One region of the Mesorhizobium sp. M1334 genome, then DNA from elsewhere that is predicted to be linked to it. Evidence: predicted binding sites of a transcription regulator. Region 1 holds the regulator's gene; the other holds the start of a gene.
The links. Region 1 encodes LexA, which represses DNA repair genes until DNA is damaged. Its sites were predicted from a motif close to TGTTCNNNNTGTGTTCNG; they were not measured.
Positions count from the first base shown of each region.

Region 2: a site for LexA is predicted at 2,994-3,011, ahead of dnaE (DNA polymerase III subunit alpha). Genes of this name have one in related genera too.

Region 1 covers NZ_JAMYLM010000012.1:132,436-140,092, reverse strand. Annotated here, with positions in the region: gene trpD (anthranilate phosphoribosyltransferase) at 1-2, shown strand, start outside; gene trpC (indole-3-glycerol phosphate synthase TrpC) at 7-819, shown strand; gene moaC (cyclic pyranopterin monophosphate synthase MoaC) at 821-1,321, shown strand; gene NKH17_RS20735 (molybdopterin molybdotransferase MoeA) at 1,321-2,526, shown strand; gene NKH17_RS20730 (hormone-sensitive lipase) at 2,534-3,364, opposite strand; gene kynU (kynureninase) at 3,461-4,708, opposite strand; gene lexA (transcriptional repressor LexA) at 5,150-5,884, shown strand; gene NKH17_RS20715 (ComEC/Rec2 family competence protein) at 5,878-7,657, opposite strand, start outside.
Region 2 covers NZ_JAMYLM010000028.1:219-7,875, forward strand. Annotated here, with positions in the region: partial or broken gene NKH17_RS29020 (alcohol dehydrogenase catalytic domain-containing protein) at 1-632, opposite strand, end outside; gene NKH17_RS29025 (acetyl-CoA carboxylase biotin carboxylase subunit) at 845-2,854, shown strand; gene dnaE (DNA polymerase III subunit alpha) at 3,278-6,805, shown strand; gene NKH17_RS29035 (methyltransferase) at 6,845-7,657, shown strand, end outside.

The sequences.
Region 1 (7,657 bases):
AAAACCATGTCCGACATCCTGCGCAAGATCGAGGCTTACAAGCGCGACGAGATCGCGGCGGCCAAGGCACGCGTGCCATTGGTCGAGATCAAGGCACGGGCGACGGATGCCGACGCGCCGCGCGGATTTCTTTCCGCCCTTGAAGCAACGCGCAAATCCGGCGGGTTTGCGCTGATTGCCGAAATCAAGAAAGCTAGCCCATCCAAAGGCCTGATCCGCGCCGATTTCGATCCGCCGGCGCTGGCCAGGGCCTATGCGAAAGCCGGTGCCGCCTGCCTTTCGGTGCTGACCGACACACCCTCTTTCCAAGGCGCGCCCGAATTCCTCACCGCTGCGCGCGCTGCCGTCGAGTTGCCTACCTTACGCAAGGATTTCCTGTTCGACCCCTATCAGGTCTACGAGGCCAGGGCATGGGGCGCCGATGCCATCCTGATCATTATGGCCAGCGTCGACGACGCGTTGGCAAGAGAACTCGAAGCGACAGCTTTCGGGCTCGGCATGGACGCGCTGGTCGAAGTGCATGACGAGGCTGAAATGGAACGCGCGCTGCAGCTGTCGTCGCGGCTGATCGGTATCAACAACCGCAATCTCCGGACCTTCGAAACTACCCTGGAGACCTCGGAACGGCTGGCAGCGATTGTGCCGGCCGACCGCCTTCTGGTCAGCGAGAGCGGTATCTTTTCGCATGACGATTGCCTCCGGCTGGAGCGGAGCGGCATCGCCACTTTTCTGGTCGGCGAGAGCCTGATGCGTCAGCAGGACGTGGCTGCGGCAACGCGCCTGCTGTTGACGGGCAAGGCGCCGGCAGAGGCGGTCTGAGATGGCGCCCGCCCTCACCCATCTTGGCGCGCAGGGCGAAGCCAACATGGTCGATGTCGGCGACAAGGCTGAGACGGTGCGCACGGCAGTCGCGGAAGGTTTTGTCGCGATGCGGCCCGAGACGCTGGACGTGATCCTCGCCGGCGACGCCAAGAAGGGCGACGTGCTGGGCACCGCGCGCATTGCCGGCATCATGGCGGCCAAGAAGACGCATGAGCTGATCCCGCTTTGCCATCCGCTGCTGCTGACCAGGATATCTGTCGATATCGAGCCGGACGTCGCACTGCCCGGCCTGAAGGTGACGGCATTGACCCGCGTCACTGGCAAGACCGGCGTTGAAATGGAGGCCTTGAGTGCCGTCTCGGTCGCTTGCCTGACCATCTACGACATGGCCAAGGCGGTCGACCGCGCCATGGTCATCTCCGGCATCAGGCTGGTTGAAAAGACCGGCGGTAAATCCGGCGACTACAAGATCACCGGGGCCACCGAGGCAGGCCGCTAATGGCGCTGGTCCCAGTTGCCGAGGCGCTCGAGCGCCTGCTGGACGGAGCAGTTGCGCTGCCGGGCGAACGTGTCGCGCTGCTGGATGCCGCCGACCGCGTGCTGGCGGAGCCGGTTGTGGCGCTCCGCACCCAGCCGCCGTTCAACGCCTCCGCCATGGACGGCTATGCCGTGCGGGCGGCTGACATCGCGTCCCTACCCGCAAGGCTTTCGGTGATCGGCATAGCGCCGGCCGGACGCGGCTTTGCCGGAACGGTGCAGCAGCGGCAGGCCGTGCGCATCTTTACCGGCGCGCCGCTTCCCGAAGGCACCGACACTATCGTCATCCAGGAGAACGTCCGCGACCTCGGCGGCGGCAGCGTCGAAGTGACAGAGCCGACGGTGCAGGGGCGCAACATCCGCCGCCTTGGGCTCGATTTCGCCAAGGGCGATGTCCTGCTGCCCAAAGGCCGCCTGCTCGATTCGGCCGCCTTGTCGCTGGCGGCATCGGCCAATCACCCCGAGGTCGGCGTGGTCAAACGGCCGCTGGTCGCCATCATCGCCACCGGCGACGAATTGCTGCCGCCGGGCAGCGAGCTTGGCCCCGACCAGATCATCTCCTCTAACGCCTATGGTGTCGCTGCCGCCGCACAGTCGGTCGATGCGCGGGCGCTCGACCTCGGTATCGCGCCGGACCGCAGGGAGGCGATCGCGGCATTGGTTGAAAAGGCCGTGAAGGCTGGCGCGAACGTCATCGTCACGCTGGGCGGTGCCTCGGTCGGCGACCACGACTTCGTCCATGACGTGCTGACCGGGCAAGGCATGACGCTCGATTTCTGGAAGATCGCCATGCGACCGGGCAAGCCGCTGATGTTCGGGCGGCTGGGCGACGTTCGCTGCATCGGCCTGCCCGGCAACCCCGTGGCGAGCCTGGTCTGCGCTCAGCTCTTCCTGAAGCCGCTGCTGGCACGGCTCGGCGGCCGCGCCTTTCAGCAGGATATCCGTCGGGCACGGCTCGGTGCTGCCATGCCGGCCAACGATCTCAGGCAAGATTATGTGCGGGCTGTTGTCACAGACGACGCTGGTGCGCTCGTGGCGACGCCGTTCGGCATCCAGGACTCCTCGATGCTGAAAATGCTGGCCGATGCCAACGGGCTGATCGTCCGCGCGCCGTTCGCGCCTGCTGCGGCGGCGGGCTCCCCCTGCGACGTGCTGATGCTACGCTGAACCTGCCTCACTCCGAAATCAAGGTCCGGGTCAGCGGATGGTCTGGATCGGCCAAACCGTCGATGATGTTGAAATGATGCCGGTCGGGCTCGACTACGGAGCTGGTCGCGGCACCCAGGCCGATCCAGATGTTGGCCAGCAACGCGCTCTGGCGCAGGAATTCGGCGCGCTCGCCGCCGCCGGCCCAGCAGGTCAGGCGGGCCTTTTCCATCGGGCGCAGCAGCACCGGACTTTCGGCCTGCGCCTCGGCCTCATCGATCGCCAGCGTCTCGTTCATGCCGGTGCGCATGATCGGGCGCAAATCATGCACCCCCGAGATCGACACCACGTGACGAACGCGCCGGACCACTTCGGGCGCCAGCGGCGTCGTCCTGGTAACCATCCGGCTAACAAGATGGCCGCCGGCCGAGTGCCCGGTCAGCATCAGCGGCCCTGCGACCATCGCCGCCGCCTTGCCTATCGCCGCGCCGACTTCCTTGACGATGCTGCCAATGCGTATCTGCGGACAGAGCGTGTAGGACGGCATGGCAACTGCATAGCCGCGATCAACAGCGCCCGCGGCAAGATGTGACCAGAAACTCTTGTCGAATGCCATCCAGTAGCCGCCATGGACGAACACCACGACCCCCTTCGGCTTGGTGGCCGGCAGGAAAAGATCGAACCGGTTGCGTGGGTTATCGCCATAGGCCAGGTCGAGCCGCGCCCTGCCCTCGGTCGAAAGCGCCTCGCGGAAAACCTGCGCGGGCTCGACCCAGGCCGCCGGCCAGCGATCGCTGCCGGCTATGTTGGCGCCGTTGGCATAGGCGTTGTCCCAATCGGCAATGTGACGTTCGAACACCCGGCGCCCTCCCTTGCAATATGGCCTTGCAACCTAGCCGCGAGCATCGCGCGGCGCGTCGTCGCCAGCCTCACGATTCCAGCTCTCGCATGAATCTCAAGTGACAGCCGCCTTGATGGCGAAGCGCGCATCCTTCCACGCACCGGTGCGCAGGATGTCCTCAAGCACTTCGACGGCCTGCCAGACATCGGCATAGCCGACATAGAGCGGGGTGAAGCCGAAGCGCATGGTCGATGGCGCGCGAAAATCGCCGATCACACCACGTTCGATCAGCGCGCGCATGATCTGGTAGCCATGCTCATGCATGAATGAAATCTGGCTGCCGCGTTTTTCCCCGTCGCGCGTGCTTTCGAGCGTTAGCCCGTAAGCGCCGCACTTTGCCTCGACAAGCTCGATGAACAGATCGGCCAGTGCGATGCTCTTCTTGCGCACCGCAGTCATGTCGACATCGTCCCAGACGTCGAGCGCGCCCTTCAGCGTGCGCATCGAAAGGATCGGCTGGGTGCCGCACAGAAACCGGCGGATGCCGGTGCCGGCCGCATAGCCTGGCTCGAAGGCGAAGGGCCGTGCATGGCCCCACCAGCCGGTGAGCGGCTGCTGGATATCGGAAAGATGCCGCTCAGCCGCATAGATGAAGGCAGGCGCGCCCGGGCCGCCATTCAGATATTTATAGGTGCAGCCAACGGCAAAATCGGCGTTGGCTTTGTCGAGTTCGACTGGCATCGCGCCGGCGGTGTGGCAGAGATCCCAGACGATCATCGCCCCGGCTTCCTGGGCCCTGCGCGTCAGCGCCGGCATGTCGCGCAGTTCGCCCGATTTGTAGTTGACGTGGTTGACCAGCACCACGGCGGTGCGTTCGTCGATCAGCTCCTCAATGGTCGGCGCGTCGACCCCCGAGAGGTGCAGCAGCGCATCTTTTCGCGTCGAAACCACACCCTCCGCCATGTAGAGGTCTGTCGGAAAACTATCGCCCTCGGCGACGATGGCCTGCCGCTCCGGTCGCATGGCCATGGCTGCGTGCAACAGCTTGTAGATGTTGACCGACGTCGTGTCGCAGACCACCGTCTGGCCGGCCGCGGCGCCGATCAGGCGCCCGAGCTGGTCGCCAAGTTCAAGCGGCATGTTGAACCAGCCGGCCGTGTTCCATGCGCGGATGAGATCATGCGACCATTCTTCGGTCGCGGCCTTGTACAGTTCATCGAAAGCGGCACGTGAAGCAGCTCCTAGCGAATTGCCGTCGAGATAGATCACTCCTTGCGGCAGCACAAAGCGGTCACGTATCGCGCCCAGCGGATCCGCGGCATCCATCGCCTTTACGGCCACGAGATCGGGAATTCCCGTCATGATTTGCCTGCTCCCCCAAAATCCAACGCAACGCCGGACACGCATCAACTGTTCTTCCATTACCGGGTAGCGCGTAGCAAGGCTCCACCGGCGAGAAGCAGCAGGCGGTGGAAACCGGGACTTAACCCCGAGGTTGGCGCTTTGAGTTCGTTTCGTTCACGGTGCATTGACCAAACCGCACATTCGATAGGGGTTCACTTCCGTGCCCTTTGCCGGCGGACGGCCGATGCCAATGCGCCCTTCCGGGACGCCAGAAGGGCGCAAACGAAAGCAGAATCAAGGCGATGAGGCTCGCGGCGGCGAAAATACGGTACGCCGGTAGGGGACGTCGTTTGTTTCCCGAGCCTTAACGTATTCATTAAACTTTAAACAGTTGCGGAACACAACTGGAACAGATAGTGTCTGTTCTGGGTTTGTTTTCTGATTCTGTTGGGGGTCGCTATGCTGACACGCAAACAACACGAACTGCTTATGTTCATCCACGAAAGGTTGAAGGAAAGCGGTATCCCACCTTCCTTCGACGAGATGAAGGAAGCGCTCGACCTGGCTTCCAAATCCGGAATCCACCGACTGATTACGGCGCTGGAGGAGCGCGGCTTCATTCGCCGTTTGCCCAACCGGGCCCGTGCGCTGGAGGTACTACGCCTGCCTGACTCGATCGCCCCCGGCCTCAATGCGGCACGCAAGTTCTCGCCGAGTGTCATCCAGGGCAGTCTTGGGCAAGGTGCCCCTCGGCAGGGCAAGCCGACATCGTCGCGCGTCCCTGCAGCCGGCAATGACGATGATGTCGTCGCCGCCGTTTCGATCCCGGTAATGGGCCGCATCGCCGCTGGTGTGCCGATCGATGCTATCCAGCACCAGACGCATTCGATTTCGGTGCCGCCGGATATGATCATGGGCGGCGAGCATTATGCGCTCGAGGTCAAAGGCGATTCGATGATCGAGGCTGGCATTTTCGACGGCGACACGGTGATCATCCGCAACGCCGATACGGCGAGCCCCGGTGAGATCGTGGTGGCCTTGGTCGACGAGGAGGAAGCGACGCTGAAGCGGTTCCGCCGCAAGGGCGCCTCGATCGCCCTGGAGGCCGCCAATCCGGCCTACGAGACGCGCATCTTCGGACCAGACAGGGTCAAGGTGCAGGGCAAGCTCGTTGGGCTGATCCGCCGCTACTGAGTTGCGCCCTTGGTGCCGGCTTTTGGATTGTCGGCCCTGCGGTATGGCGGCAGGCCGCGCGCCGCGCGTGAAAATTTCCGCTGCACGTGCCAGGGCCGGTATGATTTTTCGACGGCGAAGCGGATTTCGGCGCGTGTTGCCGCTTGTGGATCGAAATAGACGGCCGCACTTCCCGCGCGCGCCAGTTGCCGTTTGGTGACGACGAGGACCAGCCGGTCGTAGTAGCAGGGATTATGGGCGGTGGCGTCGTCGATGACGATCAAGCTGGCGAAGGCGCAGGCTGGCCGTGCGGTATCGCGGTCCTTGGCTTGCGCAATGATCGCGCCGGATGGATGCCTGGCGAGGCAGAGACCGTCCGTGCAAATGAACGGCATGCCCGGCGGTAGGTCGGCCGGATCGGCAATGTCGAATTGCGGATCGTTCTTTCCAGGTGTTTCCGGCGCGACGATAGCCTCTGATGTGAGCGCGCGTTTCCAGTTGTCGATGGTGAACTCATTCGGGCGTGCCCGGTTGACCGCGAGCTCACCGCTGCCGATCGGCAGCGCGACCAGCCGTGCGTCCTCCGAGATCAATACGTCGGGTACGCGCGTCTGCGTTGTCGTTAGCAAGCCAGCGAGCGCAAAAGGAATTGCCGCGAGCCGCAACCAGGTCGTCGCCATGCTGGCAATGACGAGGGCGATCGTCACCAAAAGGACAGATCTCAGCGAAATCAGTCCGACCGCATCGATCGGCGAGCGCTCGGAGATCCACCCGGACAGGGCGATCATCGCCGTCAGCCCGTTGCCCATCACGTAGAGGAAAGGCCCATCCGCGCCGAACGGCATCGCCAGCGCGCTGAGCACGGCAAAGGGCATGACGACCAGTGAGACGATAGGCATGATGGCCAGATTGGCGAACAGGCTGAGCGGCGCTACGCGCTGGAAATGCCATATGGCGAAAAGCGCCGTGGCGCTCCCTGCAATGATCGAGGTCATCGCCAGGCCGCCCATGCCCAGCAGGACCTTTCGAGTGGCCAAGCGTAGCGGCGATCGCCGGGGCGGCGGCGTGGTGGCCCTGCCGGTGCGGTAATCGGACCAGCCGGCATAGGCGCCGACAAGGGCCGCCGTCGCGGCGAAGGACATCTGGAAGCTCGGACCGACCACCTCGTGCGGCGACACTACGATGACCGCGATGGCCGAGATCGCCAGATTGCGCATGGTGAGCGCGGCCCGGTCGAACAGCACGGCGATGAGCATCACCGCCAGCATGATGAAGCTGCGTTCGGCCGCCACCACAATGCCGGAAAAGACGAGGTACGCCGCAATCGAAAAAAGCGCGGCGGCGGCGGCATATTTTTTGACCGGCCGTCGCGATGAGAAGTCGGGAAACAGCGCAAAGGCACCGCGCAGCAGCGCCATGATGGTGCCGGCGACCAACGCCATATGCAGCCCCGAGATGGAGATGATGTGGTAGATGCCTGTACGCCGCATCGCTTCGTTGATCTCCTCGGGAATGCCGGCGCGCACGCCAACGATCAGCGCAGCAGCAATCTCGCCCTCGGCGCCGCCGATGCGGCTGCGGATATGGTCGGCGATGGATTCGCGCGCGTCTTCGATCGCGGAAGAAAGCCGCGCGGCAAGCGGCATGCTGCCCGACGCCACGACTTTCGGATTCCCGAGAAAGAAGCCGCTGCCGCCGATGCCCGCGAAATAGCTGTCGAAGGAGAAATCATAGCTGTCGGGCCGCACCGGGCCGGTCGGCGGCAGCAACCGCACATAGCCGGCGATCTCGGAA
Region 2 (7,657 bases), on a different contig from region 1:
GCGCCGGCAAGCCGCAATCCCTGGATGACGTTGAGGCCGATGCCGCCGAGGCCGAACACAACCGCCGTCGCGCCTTGCTCGACCTTGGCCGTGTTGATCACAGCACCGATGCCAGTGGTGACGCCGCAGCCGATGTAGCAGATCTTGTCGAAGGGCGCGTCGGCATTGACCTTGGCCACCGCGATCTCGGGCAGCACGGTGAAGTTGGAAAAGGTCGAGCAGCCCATATAGTGGAACAGCCTGTCCTTGCCGATCGAGAAGCGCGAGGTGCCGTCGGGCATCAGGCCCTGTCCCTGCGTGGCGCGGATGGCGGTGCACAGATTGGTCTTGCGCGACAGGCAGGACGGGCACTGCCGGCATTCCGGCGTATAGAGCGGGATGACATGGTCGCCCTTCCTGACCGAGGTGACGCCCTTGCCGACGTCGACGACGATGCCGGCGCCCTCATGGCCGAGGATCGCCGGAAACAGGCCTTCGGGGTCGGCGCCCGACAGCGTGAACTCGTCGGTGTGGCAGATGCCGGTTGCCTTGATCTCGACCAGCACCTCGCCATCGCGAGGACCCTCGAGGTCGACCTCCATGATCTCCAGCGGCTTTCCGGCGGCGACGGCAACAGCGGCGCGCGTTTTCATCAGGCAATCCTCCCAAGACAGTCTGCAATCCAAGTTAGATTTAACTTACCATTCAGCTTCGCGCTATGCACGAAGCGACGTTCCGACCCCGGATTTTCGTCAGCGCCCGCCGATCTGCATGCGGGATAGGCTCCGACTTTGCCTTGACCGCCCTTCTGAAGCCCATAAAACGGGAAGCCCGTAAAAAAGGGCAGCCGAGGGACGAGGCCTGCATGTTCACAAAGATCCTGGTCGCCAACCGTGGCGAGATCGCCTGCCGCGTGATCAAGACGGCGCGCAAGATGGGCATCGTCACCGTCGCGGTCTATTCCGATGCCGACCGCGACGCCGTGCATGTCGAAATGGCCGACGAGGCGGTGCATATCGGGCCTTCGCCGGCCGCGCAAAGTTATCTGGTCGCGGAAAAGATCATCGCCGCCTGCAAGGCCACAGGAGCAGAGGCCGTGCATCCCGGCTACGGTTTCCTGTCCGAGCGGGCATCCTTCTGCGAAGCGTTGGAGCAGGAAGGCATCGTCTTCATTGGCCCGAAGCCCAAGGCCATCAAGGCGATGGGCGACAAGATCGAATCGAAGAAGTTCGCCAATGCGGCCAAGGTGTCGACGGTGCCCGGCTGGCTCGGCGTCGTCGAAAACGCCGCCCATGCCGAAAGAATAGCCGGCGAAATCGGCTATCCCGTGATGATCAAGGCCTCGGCCGGCGGCGGCGGCAAGGGCATGCGCATCGCCTGGAGCAAGGCAGAGGTGCGCGACGGCTTCGACCGGGCGCGGTCGGAGGCCAAAAGCTCGTTCGGCGATGACCGCGTCTTCATCGAAAAGTTCATCGTCGATCCGCGCCATATCGAAATCCAGGTGCTCGCCGACGCGCATGGCAGCACGCTCTATCTCGGCGAGCGCGAATGCTCGATCCAGCGCCGCAACCAGAAGATCGTGGAGGAGGCGCCGTCGCCGTTCCTCGATGCCAAGAGCCGCAAAGCCATGGGCGAGCAGTCGGTGGCGCTGGCCAAGGCCGTCGACTACCAGAGCGCCGGCACGGTCGAGTTCATCGTCGACAGCGACAAGAACTTCTATTTCCTGGAAATGAACACGCGGCTGCAGGTCGAGCATCCGGTGACGGAACTGGTCACCGGCATCGACCTGGTCGAGCAGATGATCCGCGTGGCGGCCGGCGAAAAGCTCGCCATCAAGCAGAGCGACGTCAAGCTGAACGGCTGGGCGGTGGAAAGCCGCCTCTATGCCGAAGATCCGTATCGCAACTTTCTGCCGTCGATCGGCAGGCTGACGAAATACCGGCCGCCGAAAGAGGGAAAATTTGGCGAAATCGTCATCCGCAACGATACCGGCGTCACCGAAGGCTCGGAAATCTCGATGTTCTACGACCCGATGGTCGCCAAGCTGTGCACCTGGGCGCCGACACGGCTAGCGGCGATAGACGCGATGTCGGAGGCGCTGGACAGTTTCGTCGTCGACGGCATCGAGCACAACATACCGTTCCTGGCGGCGCTGATGCAGCATCCGCGCTGGCGAGAAGGTCAGATATCGACCGGGTTCATCGCCGAGGAGTATCCCGACGGCTTCGCGCCCATTGCGCCGAACAGTGAAGAAAACGCGGTACTGGCCGCGATCGCAACCGCGGTCGAACTGCTGCGCCGCGACCGGCTCGACCGGCTGGGCGGGCGGCTGGCGCCGCATTCCGGCGCGTTGAAACGCGATTGGGTGGTGAAGATCGGCCCGGACTATCTTTCGGTCGCCATCGTCGAAGGGATGATTTCCATTCCGATGGAGCTCGACCTCACAATCGACGGCAAGGCACTGACCGTGAACTCCGACTGGCGGCCGGGCGATCTCATCTGGCGCGGCACGGTCGGCGGCCGCAAGGTCGCGGCGCAGGTCAGGCCGGTGCTGAACGGGTTCCGCATCGCCTGGAAAGGCATCTCGGTGACAGCCCGCGCCATGCTGCCGCGCACCGCCGAACTCGAAAGGCTGATGCCGGAAAAAGTGGCGCCGGATACCTCGAAGATGCTGCTTTGCCCGATGCCTGGCCTCGTCGTGTCGATCGCCGTTGCCGAGGGGCAGGAGGTCAAGGCCGGCGAGACGCTTGCCGTGGTCGAAGCGATGAAGATGGAGAACGTGCTGCGCGCCGAGCGCGACCTCATCGTCTCGAAGCTCAACGCCAAGCCCGGCGACAGCCTTGCCGTCGATGCGGTGATCATGGAATTCGCGTGAGGCTGTAATCTGCTTGAGGTTGGCGGGACGGAGGGGGAGCGAGGGAACGCGATCCTGCAATTGGTTGAGCACGCTCGCTTGAGGAGGGACACGGCGAGGGGCGTGCGGAATTCGCTTTTTTTGCCCTCACAACGTCTTTTGTTCTTGCTTTGTGCCGGCAGCTATGCTAATAATTTGCATATGGTGCTAAATGGCTCCAACGACCCGCCCGCTGTGGCGGGTTTTGTGTTTCCGGCCTGAGGTTGGCGGGACTGCGCCCCTCTCTGTCCTGCCGGACATCTCCCCCACGAGGGGGGAGATCGGCAGCTTCGGCGGTTGCTCTAAACGTCCAAAGCCCCAATCGCTTCTGCTGGACTCGTGTTACCCGGTGCCGGACAATACATCTTGATCGACTGAGTCCCTGTTAGGCGGCGCGAAAAAAACATGGCGGATGAGAGACTTCCACGCGATCCCTTGCTGCGCGAGGCCTATGCAAAGGCATCGCGGGCAGAGGCGGCGGCGCGTCGGTTCATTCATCTGCGCGTGCATTCGGCCTATTCGCTGCTCGAAGGTGCCTTGCAACTCGGGAAGATCGTCGGCCATGCGGTGCAGGACGAATGCCCGGCAATCGCCGTCACGGACACCAACAATCTGTTCGGTGCGCTGGAATTCGCGCAAAAGGCAGTGAAGGACGGCATCCAGCCGATCATCGGCTGCCAGATCGACCTCGCCTTTTCCGGTGAGGCGAACGACAGCCAGCGCGACCGCAGGCGGCAGGGGCCGGAGATGCGGCCGGTGGTCCTGATCGCCGCCACCGAGGCCGGCTACGGCAATCTGGTCAGGCTGGTCAGCCGCGTCTACCTCGAGACACCGCCCGGCGAGGCGGTGCATCTGACGAGCGAGATGCTGCAGGGCCATTCCGACGGTCTGATCTGCCTTACCGGCGGGCCGCGCGGTCCGATCGGCAATGCCTTGAAAGAGGACCGCCGTGAACTAGCCGAGACCCGGCTGCTGGCGCTCAAGGGCCTGTTCGGCGACCGGCTCTATGTCGAACTGGAACGGGTCTCCGGCTACGACCGCGCGATCGAGCAGTCGTCGGTCGATCTCGCCTACCGCCACGATCTGCCGCTGGTTGCCACCAACGAAGCGTTTTTCTTCTCTCGTGAAGACTATGAGGCGCATGACGCCCTGATCGCCATCGCCGAAGGCTCCGTGGTTGCGGCCGATAATCGCCGCCGCCTGTCGCCCGACAATTTCCTGAGAAGCCAGGCCGACATGGCGAGGCTGTTCGCCGACCTGCCGGAAGCGATCGACAACACCGTCGAGATCGCACTGCGCTGCTCCTACTATCCGAAGACACGAAACCCGATCCTGCCGCGCTTTGCCGGCCGCGATGTCGCCGACGCCGATGCGGCGGTCAAGGCGGAGGCGCAGGAGCTTGCCAGGCAGGCGCATGAAGGACTGGAGGCGCGGCTGGCGGCGCACGGGCCGACGCCCGGCTATACAGTCGAGCAATATCGCGAGAGGCTGGATTTCGAGCTCGGGGTCATCGAGAAGATGAAATATCCCGGCTATTTCCTGATCGTTGCCGACTTCATCAAATGGGCCAAGGCGCAAGGCATTCCGGTCGGCCCGGGCCGCGGATCAGGCGCCGGCTCGCTGGTCGCGTATTCGACGACCATCACCGACATCGATCCGCTGCGTTTTTCGCTGCTGTTCGAGCGCTTCCTCAATCCCGATCGCGTGTCGATGCCCGACTTCGACATCGACTTCTGCCAGGACCGGCGCGAGGAGGTCATCCGCTACGTCCAGCAGAGATACGGCCGCGACCAGGTCGGCCAGATCATCACCTTCGGTACCCTGCAGGCGCGCGCCGTGCTGCGCGACGTCGGCCGCGTGCTGCAGATGCCTTACGGGCAGGTCGACAAGCTGAGCAAGATGGTGCCGTCGAACCCGGCCAATCCGGTCAAGCTCGCCGACGCCATCGCCAACGAGCCGCGCTTTGCCGAGGAGGCCGAGCGCGAGCCGATTGTACAGACGCTGCTCGACACGGCGCAGAAGCTGGAAGGTCTGTACCGTCACGCCTCGACTCATGCCGCCGGCATCGTCATCGGCGACCGGCCGCTGTCGGAACTGGTGCCGATGTACCGCGATCCGCGCTCGGACATGCCGGTCACCCAGTTCAACATGAAATATGTCGAGCAGGCCGGGCTGGTGAAGTTCGACTTCCTTGGCCTGAAGACGCTGACCGTGCTGGACAGGGCGGTCAAGCTGATCCGCCGCCGCGGCATCGAGATCGATCTCGCCCACATTCCGCTCGACGACCCGGAAACCTACGCCATGCTGTCGCGCGGCGAAGTGGTCGGCGTGTTCCAGGTGGAAAGTGCCGGCATGCGCAAGGCGCTGATCGGCATGCGGCCCGACTGTATCGAGGACATTATCGCGCTGGTTGCGCTCTACCGGCCGGGACCGATGGAGAACATCCCGACCTACAACGCCAGAAAGCACGGCGAGGAGGAGATGGCGTCGATCCACCCGAAGATCGACCATCTCGTCAAGGAGACGCAAGGCGTCATCGTCTACCAGGAACAGGTGATGCAGATTGCGCAGGAGCTCTCCGGCTATTCGCTGGGCGAAGCCGATCTGCTGCGCCGCGCCATGGGCAAGAAGATCCGCGCCGAGATGGACAAGCAGCGCGAGCGCTTTGTTTCTGGCGCGGTCGAGCGCGGCGTCGGCAAGCCGCAAGCCGACTTCATCTTCGACCTGCTGGCAAAGTTTGCCGACTACGGTTTCAACAAATCGCATGCCGCCGCCTATGCCGTCGTCTCCTACCAGACCGCCTATCTGAAGGCGCATTACCCCGTCGAATTCCTGGCGGCGTCGATGACGCTCGACATGGGCAATACGGACAAGCTCGCCGATTTCCGCCAGGATGCGCTGCGCCTCGGCATCGAAGTGGTGGCGCCGTCGGTGATGACGTCGTTCCGGGATTTCGAGGTCGGCGAGAACCGCATCTTCTATTCGCTGGCCGCGCTCAAGGGCGTCGGTGATGCCGCAGTCGAGCACATCGTCGCCACGCGCGGCGAAAAACCGTTCAAGAGCCTCGCCGATTTCTGCGAAAGGGTCGATCCGAAGATCGTCGGCAAACGCGTCTTCGAGAGCCTGATCATGGCCGGCGCGCTCGACTGCTTCGGTCTCGACCGGGCGGCGATGATGGCCGGCGTCGAGCGGATGATGGGGCTGGCGTCCTTGGCGCAGCAGAATGCCGTCACCGGCCAGCACGACATCTTTGGCGCCTCGCTGGGCGCACAGTCGCAGGCACTCAACTTGCCGGCGACCGACCCCTGGCTCGCCGCCGACCGCCTGCACCGCGAGTTCCAGGTGGTCGGGTTCTATCTCTCGGCGCATCCGCTCGACGAATACAAGGCGGCGCTGCAGAAAATGCGGGTGCAGACCTGGGCCGAATTCTCGGCCGCCGTCAAACGCGGTGCGGCCGCCGGCCGGCTCGCTGGTACTGTCACCACCAAGCAGGAACGCAAGACGCGCACCGGCAACAAGATGGGCGTCGTGCAGTTTTCCGACACGTCCGGCCAGTATGAAGCGGTGCTGTTTTCCGAGGGACTGGCGCAATATCGCGACCTGCTCGAGCCCGGCCGCTCGGTGGTCATCACCGTTTCGGCCGAGGACAGGCCGGAAGGCGTCAATCTGCGCATCCAGACCGTGCAGTCGCTGGAGGACGAGGCAAGCCGCGTCCAGAAAGCGCTACGCATCTTCGTGCGCGACGCAGCACCGATCGGCACGCTTGCCGGCCAGCTTGCCGTCAAGGGCGAGGGACAGGTAAGCTTTGTGCTGATAAAGGATGACGGCCAGGGGGAGGTCGAGATCGAATTGCCCAGTCGTTATCGTATCTCGCCTCAGATCGCGTCAGCCATGCGCGCGGTGCCGGGCGTGGTTGAAGTGGAGCTGGTTTAAAATACCGAAACCTTCGGGTTTTGGCGATTGGGGGGCGCCATGGATGAACGCGCAGCCGCTTTCGAACTAACACGGATGGTCAACGGGTACCGCGTCTCGCAGGCGATCTCGGTCGCCGCGACGCTCGGCATCGCCGACCACATCAAGGACGGCAAGCGCTCGGCAGCAGATCTTGCAAGCCTGACCGACACACATCCGCGCGCGCTCTATCGGTTGCTGCGGGCGCTTGCGGCGGTCGGCATATTTCACGAGGCCGAGGACGGGCAGTTCTCGCTAACGCCGCTTGGCGCCGCCTTGCGCTCCGATGCTGAGTTTTCCGCTGCACCCTGGGCCGCCTTCGTCGGAAGGCCTTATTACCGGCAAGCGTGGAGCGAACTGCTCTACAGCATCCAAACCGGCAAGAACGCATTTCGCCACGCGCATGGCAAGGGCGTCTGGGAATACCGGGCAGAGCATCCAGAGGAGTCCGCTATCTTCGATCGCGCCATGGCAGCGAATTCGCGCGGCGTGGCGGCAGCCATCCTGGCGGCGTATGATTTTTCGTCGTTTCCGGTCATCATGGACGTCGGCGGTGGCCAGGGCGCGCTGCTTGCCGAAGTCCTGGCCGCGACCCCGGGCAGCCGCGGCATCCTTTTCGACCAACCGCATGTGGTAGCGCCGGCCGCCTCGGTGCTGGCGGCGAAAGGTGTCGCCGATCGCTGTGAGATCGTCGGAGGCGATTTCTTTGCCGAGCTGCCCGTGGCGGCCGACGCGCTGCTGCTCAAATGGATTTTGCATGACTGGGACGACGAGACCAACGTCGCGATCCTGCAAAACTGTCGCCAGGCGATCCGTGCGGGCGGCAAGTTGCTG